2 regions of the Paraburkholderia sp. BR10937 genome follow, and region 1 is predicted to be linked to the other one. Evidence: riboswitches for the same ligand, from Rfam matches in the RefSeq annotation. Region 1 holds a riboswitch; the other holds the start of a gene.
The links. A riboswitch is a leader RNA that binds a small molecule or an ion and turns the genes downstream of it on or off. The one in region 1 is predicted to bind cobalamin.
Positions count from the first base shown of each region.

Region 2: linked by a shared signal. The riboswitch ahead of AB4Y44_RS04870 (porin) and the one ahead of cobW (cobalamin biosynthesis protein CobW) in region 1 are both predicted to bind cobalamin.

Region 1 covers NZ_JBFRCL010000009.1:7,786-17,222, reverse strand. Annotated here, with positions in the region: gene AB4Y44_RS09680 (CHASE2 domain-containing protein) at 1-2,324, shown strand, start outside; gene AB4Y44_RS09675 (DUF4136 domain-containing protein) at 2,407-3,033, shown strand; gene AB4Y44_RS09670 (VOC family protein) at 3,133-3,513, shown strand; gene bluB (5,6-dimethylbenzimidazole synthase) at 3,521-4,213, opposite strand; gene AB4Y44_RS09660 (cobyrinate a,c-diamide synthase) at 4,197-5,507, opposite strand; gene cobO (cob(I)yrinic acid a,c-diamide adenosyltransferase) at 5,512-6,114, opposite strand; gene AB4Y44_RS09650 (cobalamin biosynthesis protein) at 6,114-6,605, opposite strand; cobalamin riboswitch at 6,748-7,018, shown strand; gene cobW (cobalamin biosynthesis protein CobW) at 7,232-8,323, shown strand; gene cobN (cobaltochelatase subunit CobN) at 8,351-9,437, shown strand, end outside.
Region 2 covers NZ_JBFRCL010000004.1:57,735-67,171, reverse strand. Annotated here, with positions in the region: gene AB4Y44_RS04905 (porin) at 1-268, shown strand, start outside; gene AB4Y44_RS04900 (BON domain-containing protein) at 302-682, shown strand; gene AB4Y44_RS04895 (DUF2182 domain-containing protein) at 917-1,726, opposite strand; gene AB4Y44_RS04890 (DUF899 domain-containing protein) at 1,735-2,499, opposite strand; gene AB4Y44_RS04885 (helix-turn-helix domain-containing protein) at 2,649-3,908, shown strand; gene AB4Y44_RS04880 (glutamine cyclotransferase) at 3,905-4,546, shown strand; gene AB4Y44_RS04875 (TonB-dependent receptor) at 4,595-6,526, opposite strand; cobalamin riboswitch at 6,631-6,813, opposite strand; cobalamin riboswitch at 6,904-7,038, shown strand; gene AB4Y44_RS04870 (porin) at 7,285-8,376, shown strand; gene AB4Y44_RS04865 (phosphatase PAP2 family protein) at 8,437-9,437, opposite strand, start outside.

The sequences.
Region 1 (9,437 bases):
TGGTCGTGGTCGTGCTCTGCGTGCTCTGGCGGCTCACGAGCGGCGCCGACCATCTGGTCTATGACCGCCTGCTCTCCGCGCGCGCGCTGCCGGTGTCGCCCGACATCGTGCTCGTGGAGATCGACAATGCGAGCGTCGCCGCGCTCGGACGCTGGCCCTGGCCGCGCGAGCTGCACGCGCGGCTCGTCGATCAGCTCGCGAAAGCGGGCGCGGCGGCCGTCGTCTACGACGTGCTGTTCACCGAATCGTCTCCCGACGACGCGCACTTTGCGCAGGCGCTGCGCGCGCGCCCGTCGTTCCTGCCGATCCTGCTCACGCCCGCCGACGACACCGGCCACCGCGAGGCCGTGCCCCCGGTCGCGCCGCTCGCGCAGGCGGTCGCCGGCATGGGCCATATCAACCTCGAAGTCGATAGCGACGGCATCGTGCGCAGCGTCGCGCTGTTCGAAGGCGACGCGCAGCAGCGCTGGCCGCAACTGATGGTGCCGGTCTGGCGGGCGGTGCGCAGCGGCGCCGTGAAGCTCGCGCACGGCACGCCCGGCGCCGCGCAGCGCGATGATGTGCTGCATGCGGCGGCACCCGGCAGCGAGTCGCGCTTCCTGATTCCGTTCGGCGCGAATTCGCAGGCCTTCCGCAAGGTCTCGTTCGCCGACGTGCTCGATGGCCGCGTGCCGCCCGAGCAGTTGCGCGGGCGCGTGGCGATCGTCGGCGTCACGGCCTCGGGGCTCTACGACCGCTTCGCCACGCCGCTCTCGGGTACGCTCGGGCCGCTGCCCGGCGTGTACATCCACGCCATCGTGCTCGACACGCTGCTCAACGGCGGCGCCATCCAGCCCGTGCCGCCGGTCATGGTCGTGCTTGCCTCGCTCGCGCCGCTCGTGCTGCTGCTGGCGGGCTTCCTCGTGCTCTCGCCGCTGCGCACGCTGCTGCTGCTCGCGTTCCTGATCGCCGTGTCGCTCGGCGCGAGCGCGGGCATGCTGCACGCGCGCCTCTGGCTCCCGCCTGTGCCCGCGATCGTCGCGCTACTCATCGTCTATCCGGTGTGGAGCTGGCGCCGCCTCGAGATGACGATGGCGTATCTGCGCAAGGAACTGCGCCAGCTTGCCGACGAACCCTACCTGCTGCCCGAGGCTCCCACGCCGCGCCGCGAATTCGCCGGCGACGCGCTTGCCCAGCAAATGGCGCTCATGGCGCAGGCCGCGCAGCGGCTGCAGGACATGCGCCGCTTCGTGTGGGACAGCCTCGATTCCGTGCCGGAGCCGATTCTCGTGGCCGATCTGCGCGGTGTCGTGCTGATCGCGAATCATGCTTCGCGTGCGTATCTCGAGCGACTGAACGTGAGCGCCGCGGAAGGGCGCCGGATGCAGGACGTGTTCGGCGACCTCGCGCTCGTCAAGCCGATCGACCCGGCGCCCGACGCGATGGCGTTTGCGCACGCGCACTGGCCCGCGCCGCTCGACCCGGCGCGCGACGAGTTCGCGGAATTGATGGAGCGTGGCGTGGAAGTGCGCGCGCGCGACGGCAGCGACTACCTGCTGCGCTACGCGTGCTGCACCAACGCGCAGGGGCAGGCGGTAGGCTGGATCGCGGGTCTCGTCGACGTGACCGAGCTGCACGACGCCGAACGCCAGCGCGAGGACGCGCTGCGCCTGCTGTCGCACGACATGCGCTCGCCGCAGGCCTCGATCGTCGCGCTCGTCGAGACGGAGCGCGAACGCGGCACGCTCGGCTCGGAGCCCGTGCGCGGCGTGATGGAGCGCATCGAGCGCTACGCGCGCCGCTCGCTCAAGCTCGCCGACGACTTCGTGCAACTCGCGCGCGCCGAATCGCAGGTGTATGCGCTCGAGCCCACGAGCCTCGCGGAGCTGCTGATCGATGCGAGCGACGAAGTGTGGCCGCAGGCGCACGCGAAGCGCATCCAGATCGACACCGTGTTCGAAGGCGAGCAGATGGGCTGGATCAACGCCGACCGCTCGCTCATGACGCGCGCGCTCGTGAACGTGCTGAACAACGCAGTGAAGTACAGTCCTGCGGATACGCGCATCGTCTGCACCGTCGCGCTGGACGACCGCGCACCGCCGCGTGTGCTCTGCTCGATTCGCGATCAGGGCTACGGTATTTCGCAGGAAGATCAGGCGAGGCTGTTCCAGCCGTTCCAGCGCTTTCACGCGGAACAGCGGCCCGAGGTGAGCGGCGCTGGGCTCGGCATGGCGTTCGTGAAAACAGTCGTGACGCGCCACGGCGGCGACGTCCAGCTGGACAGCGAGCCAGGCAAGGGCACCGTCCTGACGATGTCGCTGCCCGCGTTCGACGCGCCGGTTTGAGCCGCGCCGGACCGTTGCGGCGGCACATGCATAACCCGAATGCCGCTGGTCTCATGCCAGCGGCCACCCGATGGAGTGTTTCGTGAAGACCTTGCTGTCGATCTGTCTCCTGCCGATGCTCGTCGCCCTCGCCGGATGCGCGGGCGTGACGACCGACGTCGCGGCCACGGGCGCGCTGCCCGCTGCGGCGGCGACCAGCCAGCCCGCGCTTTACCGTTTTGCGCCGACCCCCGCCCAGGCCGATGCGGGCGAGATCCTCCCGTACCAGGCGTTGCTGAGCGACGGCCTCGCGCAGCGCGGCTTCAAGGCAGGCGCGCCCGAGGCGGCGCGCTATCTCGTCTCGGTGGCGTGGGACACGCATCCCGCCGAGGTGAAACTCGTGGATAGCCGTTGCGGCGCCGGCTGCGCGCCGGCCGAGGGGCCGTCGTTGCCGTGGTTCGGGCGGCCCTACGTGCATACGCTGACGCTGCGTTTCTTCGCGTTGCCCGACGGCGGCGAAGTCTACAAGGTGAGCGCCGTGAAGCGCGACCGCAACGCCGACGCACGCGAGGCCGTGCCGTATCTCGTGGCGGGCGCACTGGCGCGGCTGCCGTACGCGGGCGCGCCGCGATGGCGCGTCAAGCTGAAGGCTCCGGCCAGCGCCGGCACGGCGGAGCAGGCGCCGGGCATGCCGGAAGTGCTCTCCGTCTCACCCGTCAATCCGCAGTAGTTCAGGGCAACTTTTCCCAGGCCGCGCCGAGTGCGAAGGCGCTATGCTGGCTCCAGAATCTGGCGCAACGGTTGCGCGCAGACATCACGGGAGTCGCTCATGTTCGATCACATTGGATTGCGCGTGCAGGATCTCGCGCGCAGCGTGCGGTTTTACGAGGCGCTGCTCGCGCCGCTAGGCGTCGTGGTGTGCATGCGCGACGACACCTACGTGGGGCTCGGTCAGCCGGGCGAGCCCAAACTCTGGCTGCACGCCATATCCGCCGATGCCACGCTGGCGCCGCGCGGCGTGCACGTGGCATTCGCGGCGGCGAACCGCGCGGCGGTCGTTGGTTTCTATGAAGCGGGCCTGCGCGCAGGCGCGAAAGACAATGGCGAGCCCGGCGTGCGTGCCGATTACAGCCCCGACTATTACGCAGCATTCCTGATCGATCCCGACGGCAACAACGTCGAGGCCGTCTGCTACGCGCGCGAGGCGTGAGCGGGCGTCAGGCGCCCGGCGTTGCGTTCGGTGCCGCTTCGGCCACGCTGGCCGGCTCGTCCTGCGGCCAGCGGTTTTCGAACACGCATTCGCCAAGCGGCTTGCGTGCGGCCCATTTTTCCATTTCGAGCATCGGCTGCGGGTAGAACGCGTCGACCTGACCCACGCACAGTATCGCCACCGGCTTGGCGCCGGGGGGCATGGCGAGCAGGGCGCGTACCTCGTCGACGTCGAAGATCGACACCCAGCCCATGCCGAGCCCTTCGGCGCGCGCCGCGAGCCACATATTCTGGATCGCGCACGCCACGGAAGCGAGGTCCATCTCGGGCAGCGTGCGGCGGCCGAAGACGTGGGCTTCTCGGCGATCCATCAGCGCGACCACGAGCACCTCGGCGCAATCGCGCATGCCCTCCACCTTGAGCTTCATGAACTCGTCGCGCCGTTTGCCCAGCGCATCGGCGGTCGCGATGCGTTCGCGCTCGACCGTCGCATGCAGTTGTTCGCGCAACGCATGGTCCGTGATGCGCATGATGCGCCACGGCTGCATGAAGCCCACGCTCGGCGCGTGATGCGCGGCGTCGAGCAGTCGCGCGAGCGTCGCGGGGTCGATCGGGCCCGGTGCGAAGTGCCGCATGTCGCGGCGCTCGTAAATCGCGCGGTAGACCGCCGCGCGTTCGGCTTCGTCAAAGGGCTGTGCCATGGAAGAGTGCGGCCGCGAAAGCCGGGTTGGAGGGCCAGTAAGCGTGCATATAGGTGGCCGTGATCGAGCCGTGCCGGTACAGCGCCTCGCCGGGCGCGCCAGTTTGAGCGTGGCGTGCCGTGAGCGCGGGCGCGAGCGGTGTGGAAACACGCGAATAGTGAAACGTGTGGCCGCGTAGCTCGCCATGCGCGCCGTCGAACTGCTGCATGCCGAGCGCCGCGAAGCGCTTTTGCACGACCGCCTCGCCCGGCAGCAGGCCGAGCATCGGCGTGCGCGTGCCCTCTACGTCGGTCAACGCATCGAGCAGATAGAGCATGCCGCCGCATTCGGCGACGAGCGGTTTGCCTGCGGACACATGCGCGCGCAACGAATTCGCGCTCCGCGTATTGGGCGCGAGCGTCGAAGCATGTAGCTCGGGATAGCCGCCCGGCAGAAAGACCGCATCGGCGCCGGCGGGCGCGGGCTCGTTCGCGAGCGGCGAGAAGTAACTCACGCTCGCACCCAGCGATTCGAGCAACGCAATGTTCGCCGGATAGAGAAACGAGAACGCGGCGTCGCGCGCAATGGCGATATGACGGCCTTCGAGCCGCCGCGTAATCGCTTCGTCATGCGAAGGATCGGCGAATGCCACTGCCGGCGGCAATTCGGCGAGCGCAGTTTGCGCGAGCGCGTCGGCGGCGCGTTCGATGCGCGCGTCGAGGTCGTCGATCTCCGCGGCCTGATGCAGGCCGAGATGACGATCGGGCAGCGCCATCGTCGCTTCGCTCGCGACGTGCCCGAGCCAGCGCACGTCGGCGGGCAACGCCTCCTGCAGCATCTGGGCGTGGCGCGGCGAGCCCACCCGGTTCGCCAGCACGCCATGAAACGGCACCTCCGGCCGAAAGCGCGCGAGACCGAACGCGATCGCGCCAAAGGTCTGCGCCATCGACTTCGCGCTGACGATGGCGGCCACCGGCACGCCAAACTCAGCCGCGAGATCGGCGCTGCTCGGCGTGCCGTCGAACAGGCCCATCACGCCTTCGATGAGGATCAGGTCGGCTTCGCGCGCGGCCTGCGCGAGCAGGGCGCGGCACGCCACTTTGCCCACCATCCACAGGTCCAGCGAGAGCACCGGCGCGCCGCTCGCGCGGGCGAGGATCATCGGATCGAGAAAATCCGGCCCGGTCTTGAAGACGCGCACGCGCCGGCCCGCGCGCCGGTGCAGTCGCGCGAGGCCGGCCGTGAGCGTGGTCTTGCCCTGGCCCGAAGCGGGCGCGCTGATGAAGAGCGCGGGGCAGGCAACCGTTGCGCTCATGCGCTCAGAACTCCACGCCCTTTTGCGCTTTCACGCCTTGCTCGCGATACGGATGCTTCACGAGGCGCATTTCCGTGACGAGGTCGGCGGCTTCGATCAGCGCGTCGGGCGCATGGCGGCCCGTCACGACCACATGCACGTGCGGCGCGCGCGACGCGATCACGCCGAGCACTTCGTCGAGCGGCAGGTACTCGTATTTGAGCACCGTGTTGAGTTCGTCGAGGATCACCATGGCGTACTCGCCGCTCTCGATCATGCGCTTCGCTTCGTCCCAGCCCTTGCGCGCGGTGGCGATGTCGCCGTCGCGATTCTGCGTGTTCCAGGTGTAGCCGTCGCCCATCGTCACGAAATCGCAGTGCGCAACGCTGCCGAGAAAATCGCGTTCGGCTGTGTGCAGCGCGCCCTTGATGAACTGCACGACGCCGAGCTTCATGCCGTGGCCGAGCATGCGCACCGCCATGCCGAATGCGGCCGTGCTCTTGCCCTTGCCGTTGCCGGTGTTGACGATCAACAGGCCCTTTTCGTGCGTCGCGGCGGCCTGCTTCTTCTCGTGGCCCTCGCGGCGGCGCTGCGTCATGCGTTGGTGAGATTCGGGATCGGTTTTCATCATCGGGAGTGGGTTGGTTGCGGCGTTTTCGCGTTCGCGTTTTCGTGATCTTGCAGAATGCCTGCGATTGCGACCGTCACGCCGTCGAGCGCCAGCTTGCCGCGCACGAGCGGAGCGCCGCCCGCCGCGAGACGCGCGCAGGGCTCGCATACGCCGTCCACGCCGAACTGCGCTTGCGCGGCGGTGGAGGGCGGCGCCTGCGTCGGCGTCGCGGCGAGTTGCTCCCTCGTGTACGTCTGCAGCGGCAGCGCGTGTGCCGCGCAAAACGCTTGCAAGGCGGGTTCGCCGGCTTTGGCGTCGAGCGTCGCCACGGCCGTTACGCTGTCGAGCGGCCACGCGCCGAGCGCGGCGCGCACCGCGGCTTCGACCTGCGCGAGCGTCACGCCGCGCCGGCAGCCGATGCCGAGCGCAAGCGGCTGCACGCGCTGCGCGGGTTCCGGCGTGGCTTCGAATGAGACTGCGCGCGAGGCGCGATGTTCGGCAGGATTCACGGCGAGAGCGTCGATCGAAGGCGTGACCGCAGAGGCAAAACAAGCAAAAGCGTCGCGTTCCAGCAGGCGCCGGATGCGCGCTACGATAGCACACGCTTTTGCGGCTTCCCACGCCTTCCTTGACGCGCAGGCCCCCCGCGCCTACACTCGCACGCACTCTGGTGCTCGCGCGCGCGATTCATAATGCACGCGCAGTTAAACGGGAATCAGGGAGCCATCCCGCCTCGGGCATGGCCAACCTGAACTGCACCCGCAACGGTACAACGAGCGCGGCGTTCGTACGAATGCCGCAAACCGCTTCCATGCTTTATGCAGTCCACGCCACTGTGCAAGCCGGCCGCAAGGCCGCTCGCGCGGGAAGGCGAAGCGGTGTTTCGTCAGTCCGGATACCGGCCAGATACGTGGGATTCGCGCTGCGGGGATGCGGTGCCGGGTCCGTGACTTTCATGCGTCAGCCGGGCGAGGCCCGGGTGCGTTTCTGGCCGTTCGTCCCCTGCAGGTTGTTGAATCGTTGCGCGTGACAGCGTCTCCATGGATACGCGCGTGGGCGCAACAGGACACCCGCACGAACGGCAGGCGCGACGCACCATGCCCCTCGATACGGCCTGGCGCCGAAGGAGCACTTCATGCAAATGCGCAAGATTCCGGTGACGATCGTGACGGGCTTTCTCGGCAGCGGTAAAACCACGCTGCTGCGTCACATTCTTCAGCACGCGGGCGGCCTGCGCGTCGCGGTCATCGTCAACGAATTCGGCGAACTCGGTATCGACGGCGAAATTCTGCGTGGCTGCGGTATCGGCTGCGACGAGAACGGCAACGAAACGGAAGGCCAGCTCTACGAACTCGCGAACGGCTGCCTTTGCTGCACGGTGCAGGAAGAATTTTTCCCCGTGATGGAGAAACTGCTCGAACGCCGCAGCGACGTCGACCACGTGCTGATCGAAACCTCGGGACTCGCGCTGCCCAAGCCGCTCGTGCAGGCGTTCAACTGGCCGTCGATCCGCAACGCGTTCACGGTCGATGCGGTCGTGACCGTGGTGGACGGCCCCGCCGCCGCGAGCGGCCAGTTCGCCGAAAATCCGCAGGCCGTGGACGCGCAGCGCCGCGCCGATCCGAATCTCGATCACGAGTCGCCGCTGCACGAGCTGTTCGAAGACCAGCTTTCGGCCGCCGACCTCGTCATCCTCAACAAGACCGATCTGCTGGACGTTGCGGGCCAGGACGCGCTCATCGCCGAACTGCGCGAAGAGCTGCCGTCGCAGGTGAAGATCGTGCGCGCGCAGCACGGCAAGCTCGATCTGCATACGCTGCTCGGGCTCGAGGCGGCCTCCGAGGAGAGCATTCATCTGCGTCAAGACCATCATGGTTCCGCTGACGATCCCGATCATCACCATGACGAGTTCGATTCGGTCGTGGTGTCAGGCAATGCCGCATCGCGCGAGACCGCGATCGAGGCGCTGCAACAACTCGTCGATGCGCATACGATCTATCGCGTGAAGGGCTTTGCCGCGTTGCCCGGCGCGGCCATGCGCCTCGTGATCCAAGGCGTGGGCCGCCGCTTCGACAGCTATTTCGATCGCCGCTGGAACGCGCAGGAAAGCGCGGCGCAGCCGCTTGCGAGCCGCTTCGTGCTGATCGGCGAGGACCTCGATGGCGCGACGCTGCAAGCGGCCTTCGATACCGCGTTGGCGAACGTGCAGACCGCGGTCGCGAAGTGATCGCGCCGAGCTAGACGAGGCAGTCCCATGCATTTGCTGCGCACTACGCCAGGCGGTTTCGTCGACGACACGCAGGGCGTTGTCCGGATCGACCAGCAGCCCGCCGAGATCGTCGTGCTCAGTTCGGCGGACACGACGCTCGCGCTGCTGGCGAGCGTCGTGCCGCGCCTGCCCGCAGGTTTCCCGAGCGTGCGGCTCGCGAACGTCACGTATTTGCGCCAGCCCGCGTCGGTGGACTTCTACGTCGAAGACGTCTTGCAACACGCGCGCGTGGTGGTGGTCGATCATCTGGGCGGCGAAACGTACTGGCCATATGGCATCGAGCAGGTCGTCTCGCTAGCCGGGCGCCGCGGGCAACTGCTCGCGATGTTTTCGGGCGACTTGCAGGAAGACCCCAATCTCATCGCGAAGAGCCGCGCTGAGCCCGAGTTTTGCCGCTTGCTGTGGCGTTATCTGCGCGAAGGCGGCGCGGCCAACGCCGAATCGTTCCTGCGTGCGCTCGCGTGGCGCGCATTCGACTGGGGCAGCGAGCCTGCGCCACCCGTTGCGCTGCCCGCCGCTGCGCTCTATTGCCCGCAGCGCGACGTCGCGACCATCGACGAATGGCGCGCGCGCTGGCAACCTGGCGCGCCGGTTGTCGCGCTGCTGTTTTACAAGGCGCATCTGCAGGCGGCGAACACCGCCGCTTTCGATGCCCTCATCGACGCGCTGCTGGCGCGCGGCATGAACCCGCTGCCGCTTGCGATCACCTCGCTCAAGGACACCTTGAGCCGCGACGTGCTCGATCAACTGGCGGCCGAGCACGACGTCTCGCTCGTGCTGAATACCACAGCATTCGCGGCTTCGTCGCTCGACGACCCCGAACCGATCGCGCTCGCCGGCGACGCGCCTGTGCTCCAGGTGATCCTGAGCGGCGGCAATCGCGAAGACTGGGTCAAGGACAATCACGGCCTGAATTCGCGCGATATCGCCATGCATATCGCGCTGCCCGAAGTGGACGGCCGCGTGATTACGCGTGCGATCAGCTTCAAGGGCCTCGCATACCACTGCAAGGAGACGCAGGTCGATGTCGTGCGATATCAGCCCGATGTCGAACGCGTGGCGTTCGTCGCCG
Region 2 (9,437 bases), on a different contig from region 1:
CTCGGCCGGCCTGGGTTACCAGTTCAGCCCGGTCTTCAAGGTCACCTCGGGCTACTACTATTTGAAGGACCGCAACAACTCGGCGAATCATTCGAGCGAAGTCGCCGTGGGCGCCGAATACAACCTCTCGAAGGCGACCAAGGCCTACGCCCAGGTCGGCTACGTCAGCAACAAGGGGACCATGAACCAGACGATCATCTACGGGGCGCCGGTCGCGCCGGGCCAGTCGACGACGGCGGCGATGGTGGGTATTCGTCACGCGTTTTGATCCTCATAAACTCAAGAAAGAACGGAGCAATTCATGAAGAAAACTACGGTAGCCGGATTGGCGATCGCGACGCTCGTCGCGGCGGCTTCCATGAGTGCGTGGGCGCAGGGTGACGCGAGCGCGGCTGCGGGGGCGCAGGCGGCGCCGACAACGGCTGCTCCTGGGGCGGCAGTTCCCACGGACAGGCAGGCGAATCGTGCCATGCGCCGCAAGGTGTATGCGGCGATCGGCAAGGACAAGTCGATCGACGCGGGCAATATCAGCGTGCGCGCCAAGGGTGGCGCGATTGCGCTCACCGGGACCGTTTCGGACCCCGCGCAGATCGCCAGGGTCGAGGAAATCGCGAAAGGCGTTCCCGGCGTGACGTCGGTGACCAACAAGCTGACGGTCAAGAAGTCTTTCGGCGGCATGTGATCTGCCACCAGAGGCGCGGAGTGCGGTGAGGCCGGGAGTCCCCCCGGTCGCGCCGGGCTTCGCCCAGCAGCACGGAGGTTGAATCCAGTCGGCCTCTTGCTGTTACTCCGGACTGCTGATAACAATCCGGAGCGTCGATCAGGCTCGTGTGCAGGCGCGAGTCTGGAGGCGTGAGTTCGACGTTAGAGTCGGAGCGTTTTATCGCCGTTTCGCGGGTGCGAAACGGCGATTTTTTTATTCAGCCAACGCCCGCACCAGCATCACCAGGCCCGCCGCAATCGCGGCCACGCCAATCCCGCGCGCGACTCTTGCGCCGCCCGGCGCCCACCTTTCTGCCGCAATCGCCGCCGCGACCAGCGCCATCGCAGGCCGATCCATCACGCCCGCCGCGATCAGCGCCGCCATCAGGTTCCCGCAGCAGTACAGGCAATGCTGGCCGAGATGCAGGCCGTGACGCAGCGCGGCCTGCACATCGAGCCGCGCATGCGCGCGCAACGGCAGGTTCCCGCAGCACGCAAGCCACCTCGCTTTCCACGCGGAGAACTGCAGCACGCCCGCCATCACGATGACAACGCCGGCCAGGGCTGGCGCGGTATGCGCCAACGCAGGCGCCTCGACGGCTAGCGCGGTGAGTTGCACCCCCGCCGCGAACACGAGCATCCCAACCACGAGCCACACAAAGAAATAACCCGCGCCAGCCATCACCGTCAGCCCACCGGCACGCGCCCCGCGTGCCTCGCCCGCAGCCTCGAAATACCGCCACAATGCCGGCGCGACCGCAGGCAACATCATCGCGACCATCATCGCGTTCCACATGCCGGCAAACGATACGGCGGCGTCGAACCAGGTGCGTCCGCACATGGGTGTCCAGAGCGCGGACATCGTCCAGCCGCCAGGCATTGGCATGCCGCCCATCGCCTGCATCGAAGCGCACCAGATGAACGTCGCCGCCGCGCTCGCCGCGCAGACCAGCGACGCAACGCCGAAGAACATCGCGCGCGGTGCCTCGCCGCGCAGCCGTACCGTCATGCCGACGTTATCCATGATGCGCCTCAGCTCTCTGCGTACTCGTCATGCCGGTGCCACCAGATGCCGGCCTCGTTGCGTCCCTTCGGTGCGCGGTCGAGCCACTGGTACATGCCCCACACGCCATCGAGGCCGCGCGCATAGGTCGAGTACGTGTGATAGACCACGCCGTCCTCGAGCACGAACGCGCTCAGGCCCGGACGGTCGCGCGTGTAGGTCGCCGCGTCGGTGCCGCAGCTTGCCGCGAACTCGGCAACGGGGGCGGGCGGCGGATTCATGTCCATGGCGTGGCCGCTGCGCGCGTAGTTGTATTCGATGTCGCCCGCGCGCTGCTGCGCCGTGGTGAACGCCACGTTGAAATCGAAGTTGAAGTCGTTGCCGCTCGACGAGGCCCACGGGAAATGCCATCCCATGCGCTTGCGGTAGCTGAGCAGCTTCGCGAGCGGCGCGCGCGAGACCGCCATGAGCCGCACGTCGTGATTCGCGAGATGCACGGCGATGCCTTCGAAACCATCCGCAATCGACGAGCACGACGGACAGCCCGCCGCGTAATCCGGTCCGAACATGAAGTGATAAACGAGCAGTTGCGAGCGCCCCTTGAAGAGATCGGCGAGCGTGGCGCCGCCCTCTTCGGTTTCGAAGCGATACGTCTTGTCGACGCGCACCCACGGCAACGCCTGGCGTTGCTGCGCCAGTGCGTCGCCGCGGCGCGTGTGTTCTTTCTCGGCGGCGAGCAGTTCGATGCGCGCCGCAAGCCAGTCTTCGCGCGTTCCTGTGGTATGGGTTGCCATTGCCCGGTCCTCCTATGGATTCACTATGGTGGCGGCGCGCTGTGCGCATCGCCATGCCGTTCGATCGATGATTCGTTTGATCGCCGTGTTAGATTAGGTCCGGACCGAGGAGGAGGGGGAGTGACAAGTGTGGCGGGATTCCCATGGCCATGGATTCGTTGATCACGGCGGCGGCGCGCGCGCTCGCGGCCGGTGATCCGCTCGGCGCGCTGAACCGGGTCGCGTTGCGCGACGACGCGCCCGCGCTCGCGCTGCGCGGCATCGCCATGGCGCAGCTCGGCGACTTCGCGCGCGCCAAAGCGCTGCTGCGCAGCGCGGCGCGCGGCTTCGGCTCGCGCGAGGCCGTGGCGCGTGCGCGCTGTGTCGTCGCCGAGGCCGAAATTGCGCTCGCCTCACGCGACCTCGGCTGGCCGACCGATACGCTCGCTGCGGCGCGGCAAACGCTCGAGGCCCATGGCGACCGTCTCAATGCCGCGCACGCACGCTACCTGGAAATACGCCGTTTGCTGCTCATCGGCCGGCTCGACGAGGCCGGCGGCATGCTTGCCGAAGCCGATCCCGCGCCGCTGCCGCCCGCATTGCGCGCGGCGCACGAGCTGATCGCCGCCGGCATTGCCATGCGGCGCATTCAGACGCAGGCGGCGCGGCGCGCGCTCTCCGCGGCCGCGCGCGCCGCGCGTGAGGCGGGCATCGCGGCGCTGAGCGCCGAGATCGAGAGCGCCGCGCTGCTGTTGACCTCGCCGGCGGCGCGCCTCATCGCGCGCGGTGAAGAGCGGGTGCTGCTGCTCGAAGACGTCGAGGCGTTGCTCGCCTCGAAGGCGCTCGTCGTGGACGCGTGCCGCTACGTCGCGCGCGAGGGCCCGACCGTCATCGAACTCGCAAGACGGCCCGTGCTGTTCGTGCTCGCTCGCGCGCTCGCCGAGGCGTGGCCCGCCGACGCGCCGCGCGACGCGCTCATCGCCCGCGCCTTTCGCACGAAGCACGCCGACGAAACGCACCGCGCCCGCCTGCGCGTGGAAATCGGCCGCTTGCGCACGCTGATGCGCGACGTGGCCGAGATCGGCGCGACCCAGCAGGGCTTCGCGCTGGCGCCGCGCCACGCGAGCGAAGTGGTGGTGCTGGCGCGGCCGGTGGAAGAAAAGCACGCCGCCGTGCTGGCTTTTCTCGCCGATGGTGAATCGTGGTCGAGTTCGGCGCTGGCGCTCGCGCTCGGCGCGAGCCAGCGCACCGTGCAGCGTGCGCTCGATTCGCTCGCCGCGGCGGACAAGGTGCAGTCGTTCGGCTTCGGCCGCGCGCGCCGCTGGACCACGCCGCCCGTCCCCGGATTCGCGACGACCTTGTTACTCCCCGCGCCGCTGCCAGGCGACCAGGATGAACCCCTGTCCCTTCATTCAAGGAGGAAACCATGAAACGAACGACTGCCGAAATCGTCCGCGAGTACGGCCCCTTTCCCGGCATCGAGAAGGTGGGCGGGGTCTCGTATGACGGCAAGCACGTGTGGTTCGCCGTGGGCGAGCGCATCGCGTCGCTCGATCCGCAGAGCGGCCAGACGCGGCGCTCGATCGACATCGCGGCGCACGCGGGCACGGCGTTCGACGGCCGGCATCTGTTTCAGATCGCCGAGGACCGCATCCACAAGATCGACCCTGAAACGGGCCGCGTGCTTGCCACGATTCCCGCGCCTGGAGGCGGCGGCGACTCGGGACTCGCGTGGGCGGACGGCACGCTCTGGGTCGGGGTGTATCGCGAGCGCAAGATCCATCAGGTCGATCCGCAGACGGGCGCGATTTTGCGCACGCTCGAATCGAGCCGCTACGTCACGGGCGTGACGTGGGTGGACGGCGAGCTGTGGCACGGCACCTGGGAAGGCGACGAGAGCGACTTGCGGCGCATCGATCCGGGCACGGGCGAAGTGCTGGAACAACTCGACATGCCGCCCGGCACCGCCGTTTCGGGGCTGGAGTCCGATGGCGGCGAGCAGTTCTTCTGCGGCGGCGGCAACAGCGGGAAGATTCGCGCGGTGCGGCGGCCGAAGCGCGAGGGCTAGGCGAGCGGGCGCGCGAAACGCTTGAACGCACCCGCTCGCACGCAACGCTCAGAACGTATAGGTGACCTTGCCAAACGCCGTGCGCCCCAGCGTGTTGTAGCCGTAGGCGGTCACGTACTGCCGGTTGAACACGTTCGCCAGCGTGGCCGAAAGCGCGAGATGCGCATTGACCTTGTACGACGCGCGCAGGCTCACCGTGGTCCACGAAGGCAGGTAGATCGTGTTGAGCTGGTCGTCGAACGTCGAGCCGTTATACAGCAGCGAAACGCCGGTACTGAGCGCGTGGAGCTGGAACTCGTCCCACGTGTGATCTACGCTCAGGCTCGCCGTCTGGCGCGGGCGGCGATTGAGCCAGGTCTGGTCGGTCACGTCCTGCGGATTCAGGATCCCCACCGTGAGGCTCACCGGCGTGGACGTGCCGAGCGTGCCCTTGTACGAGAGGTCGAGCCCCTGAATGTGCGCGCGGCCCACGTTCACGGGCAGGAAGGTCTGCGAGTTGTACGTGATGAGGTCGTGCACCCGCGTGTCGTACACGGCTGCCGTGAACGTGCCGATCGACGTGGTGGCATCGAGCGCGGCTTCGACCGAGTCGCTGCGTTCGGGCAGCAGGTTGGGGTTCGAGTAGCCCGGATAGTACAGGTCGTTGAAGGTCGGCAGGCGGAACGCGTTGCCGTACGAAACGCGCGCCGTGTAGACCGGCGTGATCGCCCAGGACAGCGCGACGTTGCCCGTATTCACCGATTGCCCCTGCACGATTTCGTGCCGCCCCGCCAGAAACAGCGTGACGGGTCCGAGCGTGGTCGACTGATGCATCGACACGGCAGAATCGTTGCGCGCGGGCAGGCCGCCCGGCACATCCACGGGCAGGAACGCCATCTCGCGCGTGTAGTCGTAGGCGAGCTTGGTCTCGCCGTCGAGCGGCATGCCGAAGAGCGTGTGGCCTCTTTCCTGATGCGTGATCGACGTGGAGGTGGAAAAGCGCGTCGAGTCGATCTCGTCGGTCGGGATCGTCGGGTCGTTCGAATAGAGGAACTGACGGTCCGTCGCGTAGCCCACCGACTGGTCGAACTGCGTGGTCGGCGTGATGTCGAGGTGGAACGCGAGGCCGGTCGTGAGCTGGTTGTCGCGCTGGCGGTCGTTGCCTCCCGCGTTGTCGTACGAGAGATCGGAGCGGTGGTAGAGCGCGAAGGTCGAGATCGACCAGTTGTCGTGCGCGTAGCCAAGGCGCGCGTCGAGGTTCTGCGCGTGGTACGGGTTGCGGCCGTCTTCGTGGCCGTAGGCCCAGGGCTGGGTCGCGTCGATGCCCGCCGTGTTGTAGTCGTGCAGGCCCAGTGAGTAGGTGAGGCCGCTCAGTGCGGAAAGCGGCCCGGTCGAGCCGATCGTGCCCGAGGTGCGCACCTGCGTGTCGAAGGTCTTGTTCGAGCCGCCGCCGAACGAGACGGTGGTCTGGTTCGGCTGGTTCGACGCATGGCGCGTGAAGAGCTGCACGACGCCGCCCACGGCATCCGCGCCGAACGAGGCGGCCGCGGGGCCCGAGATCACCTCGACGCGGTCGAACGAGGCGGTCGCCAGATCGGCCCATTCGGCCGTGCCCGTGGTGACGGAGCCTATGCGTATGCCGTCGATGAACACGGCCACCTGGTCGGCCGACGACCCGCGGATGCTCACGCCCGTGTACGACCCCGGCCCGCCGGTCTGCGAGACGGTGACGCCGGGCAGCGTGGCGAGCGCCTGCGCGATGCTTGGGTCGGCGGGGGAGACGCGGTCGAGGTCCTCGCGCGTGAGCACCTGGGTGCTCGCGTAGCGCTGGTCGAACGATTGCGGCAGATGCTGCGCGTCGCCCACGACGAGGATGTTGGGCAGCGTGGTGCCGTCGCCGGCTTGCTGCTGTGCCTGGGTCGGCGATGCGTCCGCGGCATGCGCGATTTGCCACGCACAGGCGAGCGCGGCGGAAGTCAATACGAATTGGCGAAACTTCATGATGCGGTGGCTGGAAACAGCTCCTGAAAAACGGGCTGTCCGTGCAACGGGCGATCGCCGCGTGGGCGATGCTTTGGCGCATTGGGGATCCCCGCCCGTTGCGGCTGCTGGACTCGGCTGATGGCAGGTCTCCTGGCTCGCAGGTCGACGTCCGTTGCCGGCCTTCCCGGTTTCCCAGTGGCACGCTCTGGCATGGACTCGCCGCTAACAGTTGCGGGGGCAGCCGCAGTCTTGCACTGCGTTCCCTTTTGATCCCGTCGCCGGGAACCATCAGCGCGCAAGGGTAATGGCCGCGCATTTGCCGCGTCAACCTTTGACGTGTGTCGTGTGGCGAAAACACCCGGTTTGGCCGCTCCCGCAACTTACGCTATCCTTGCAGCTGTTTTTCGCGCGTAGGCGCTGCACGAGCGAAACGCAGCAGGGAAGCCGGTGAGAATCCGGCGCGGTCGCGCCACTGTGACTGGCTGTCAATCGAGCCAGAAGTCAGACCTCGCTACGTTTATTTCGCGACTCATTCCAGGGCGCGTAACCCAAGGAGCCGTCAATGCACACCCTCCTGCCCTGGAAACGCGGGCCAATCCGGCCACCACCACCGGCCCCGATGCGGCGTAGACCGCTCACGGGCCACCAGGCGTTCGCTGTTCAAAAGCACGCTGGAAATTGACGGATTAACGACGACGTCGGGGCGCCACGCCGCAACAAGCGAGGGCTGACGGCGCTCGTCCATGCATTCTTTACAAGCACAAACAAGAAGACTCATGAACAAGCACATTCTGGCCGCCCTCGGCGGGGCGTTGGCATTCACAGGCGCTGGCGCCTCGGCGCAGCAGGTCACGTTGTACGGTGAGATCGACGCTAGCGTTGACTATGTCAGCGACGTTGCGGGCCGCAGCCAGTATCGCGCAGGCTCGGGCCTGATCGACGGCAGTTTTTGGGGCCTGCAGGGCAGCGAGGATCTCGGCGGCGGCAACGCCGCGATCTTTCGCCTCGAGCGCGGTTTCTCGGTCACCTCTGGCGAAGCCTTCAACGACCATCCGTTCTACGTTGGTCTGCAATCCGAACGATTTGGTACGATTACGCTCGGCCGCCAGTACGACACGATGCACGACTACTTCGCCCCGTTTACGCTGACGGGCGGTGCGGGCGGCACGGCATTCGCGCATCCGTTCGACAACGACAACGCCAACAATTCGTGGCTCGCCTCGAATGCGGTGAAGTTCGCGAGCGCCACATACGGTGGTTTCAGCGCCGGCGCGATGTACGCGTTTTCGAACGCGGCGGGGCGCTTCGCGCAGAACCGCGCCTACGGCTTCGGCGCGCATTACGAGGGCGGCCCGTTCAGCGCCGGTGTAGCGTGGATGCACATCGACGGACGCGGCGCCTCTTCGGTGGGTGCGTACGATACGTCGGTGCTGCCGGGTGCGGGCCTCGTGCCGACCGAGGTCGCGGTGCAGCGCGAAGACACCATTGGCGCGGGCATGAGCTACGCGCTCGGCGACGTGACGCTCGGCGCGGCCTGGTCACGTTCCATTCATACCGGTGTGAGCGAGGCCGATGGCGACGCACCGTTGCCGTCGATCGCCTTCAGCAACTACGAAGTGAATGCGCTTTGGCAGGTGACGCCCGCGTTCTCGCTGGCGGGCATGTATGCCTATACGGGCGCGACCACCGCGCATTGGCATCAAGGTGCGCTGCAGGCCGCCTATCAGCTGTCGAAACGCACGGACGTGTATACCGAGGCGATCTATCAGCGCGCGTCGTCCGGTGCGTTTGCGATGATCAACACCTGCGACCCGTCGGGCGGCCGCAATCAGGTGCTCGTGGCAGCGGGCATCCGGCATCGCTTCTGATTCACACGCAAAACGGCCCCGAACCATCGCGATTCGGGGCCGCTTTGCTGAGTGACTACATCACGAAGCCGAGAGCTTCACCGCAACGCCGGTCGAAGAATAAACGGGCGTGGCCTTGAAGCCATCCACCGTGACCGTCGCGAATTTCACCGATGCGCCGCTGCCGTCGATCACGTCGATCGTATCGCCCGCTTTCGGCGCATAGCCGTTCACGAACTTCACATGCAGCGTGCCGCCCGCCACCGTGAGCTGTCCGCCCACGCGCAGGCGTCCGCCGCCGTCGCCGTCGATGTCGAGTTCGAGCGTCGTGCCGTCGAGCTGCGTGTACTTGCCCGCCACCGTCAACGGCGCGCTCGTCGCCACGGCCACGCCGCCGCCCGACCCGACGTACACGTCGCCGTTGCCGAAGGCCGTGGTCGACGCCGCCGCGAGCACGCCGCCGCTCACCTGCGAGCCGCCCGTGTAGCTGTTGTTGCCCGCGAGCGTGAGCGTGCCGCTGCCCTGCAGCGTGAGCTTGCCCGAGCCGGCGATGTCGTTGCGCCAGGTGTCGGCGGCGTTGAAGCCACCCTGGGTCGAGTCCATGGCCACGATCACGTTGCCGCTGAACGCGCCATAACCGTCTGCAGCACTAAACATGTTCAGACGACCCCAGCCTTCGGCGTCGTCCATGACCGGATAGCCCGAGACGACTTCGGTCGTCTTCAGCACGACGCGGCGCTGGCTGGCGCTCAGGTACGGGAAGCGCGTTTCGAGCAGCACCTCGGCGCCCTTCGGCACGACGGGCGGTGCTTCGGTCGATTCGATCTGGCTGAAGCCAAACGTCATGCGGCGCGCGAATTCCGACTTGTTGGTCGCATAGTCGGCAAAGCGGTCGGTCGCGGTCGTGGACGAATGCGCGAAGGCGGGGAAGGTCGTGGCGCTCGTGCCGGTGGCCTGTTCGAGCGCGCTGTGCGCCTGCGCATAGGCCGCGCTCTTGAGCGTGGCGTTCGCGGGGTCGTAGAGATTCGCGGCGGTGGCGGCGAGCGCGAACATGCGGCCGCCGATCACGTCGAGCGGCGAAT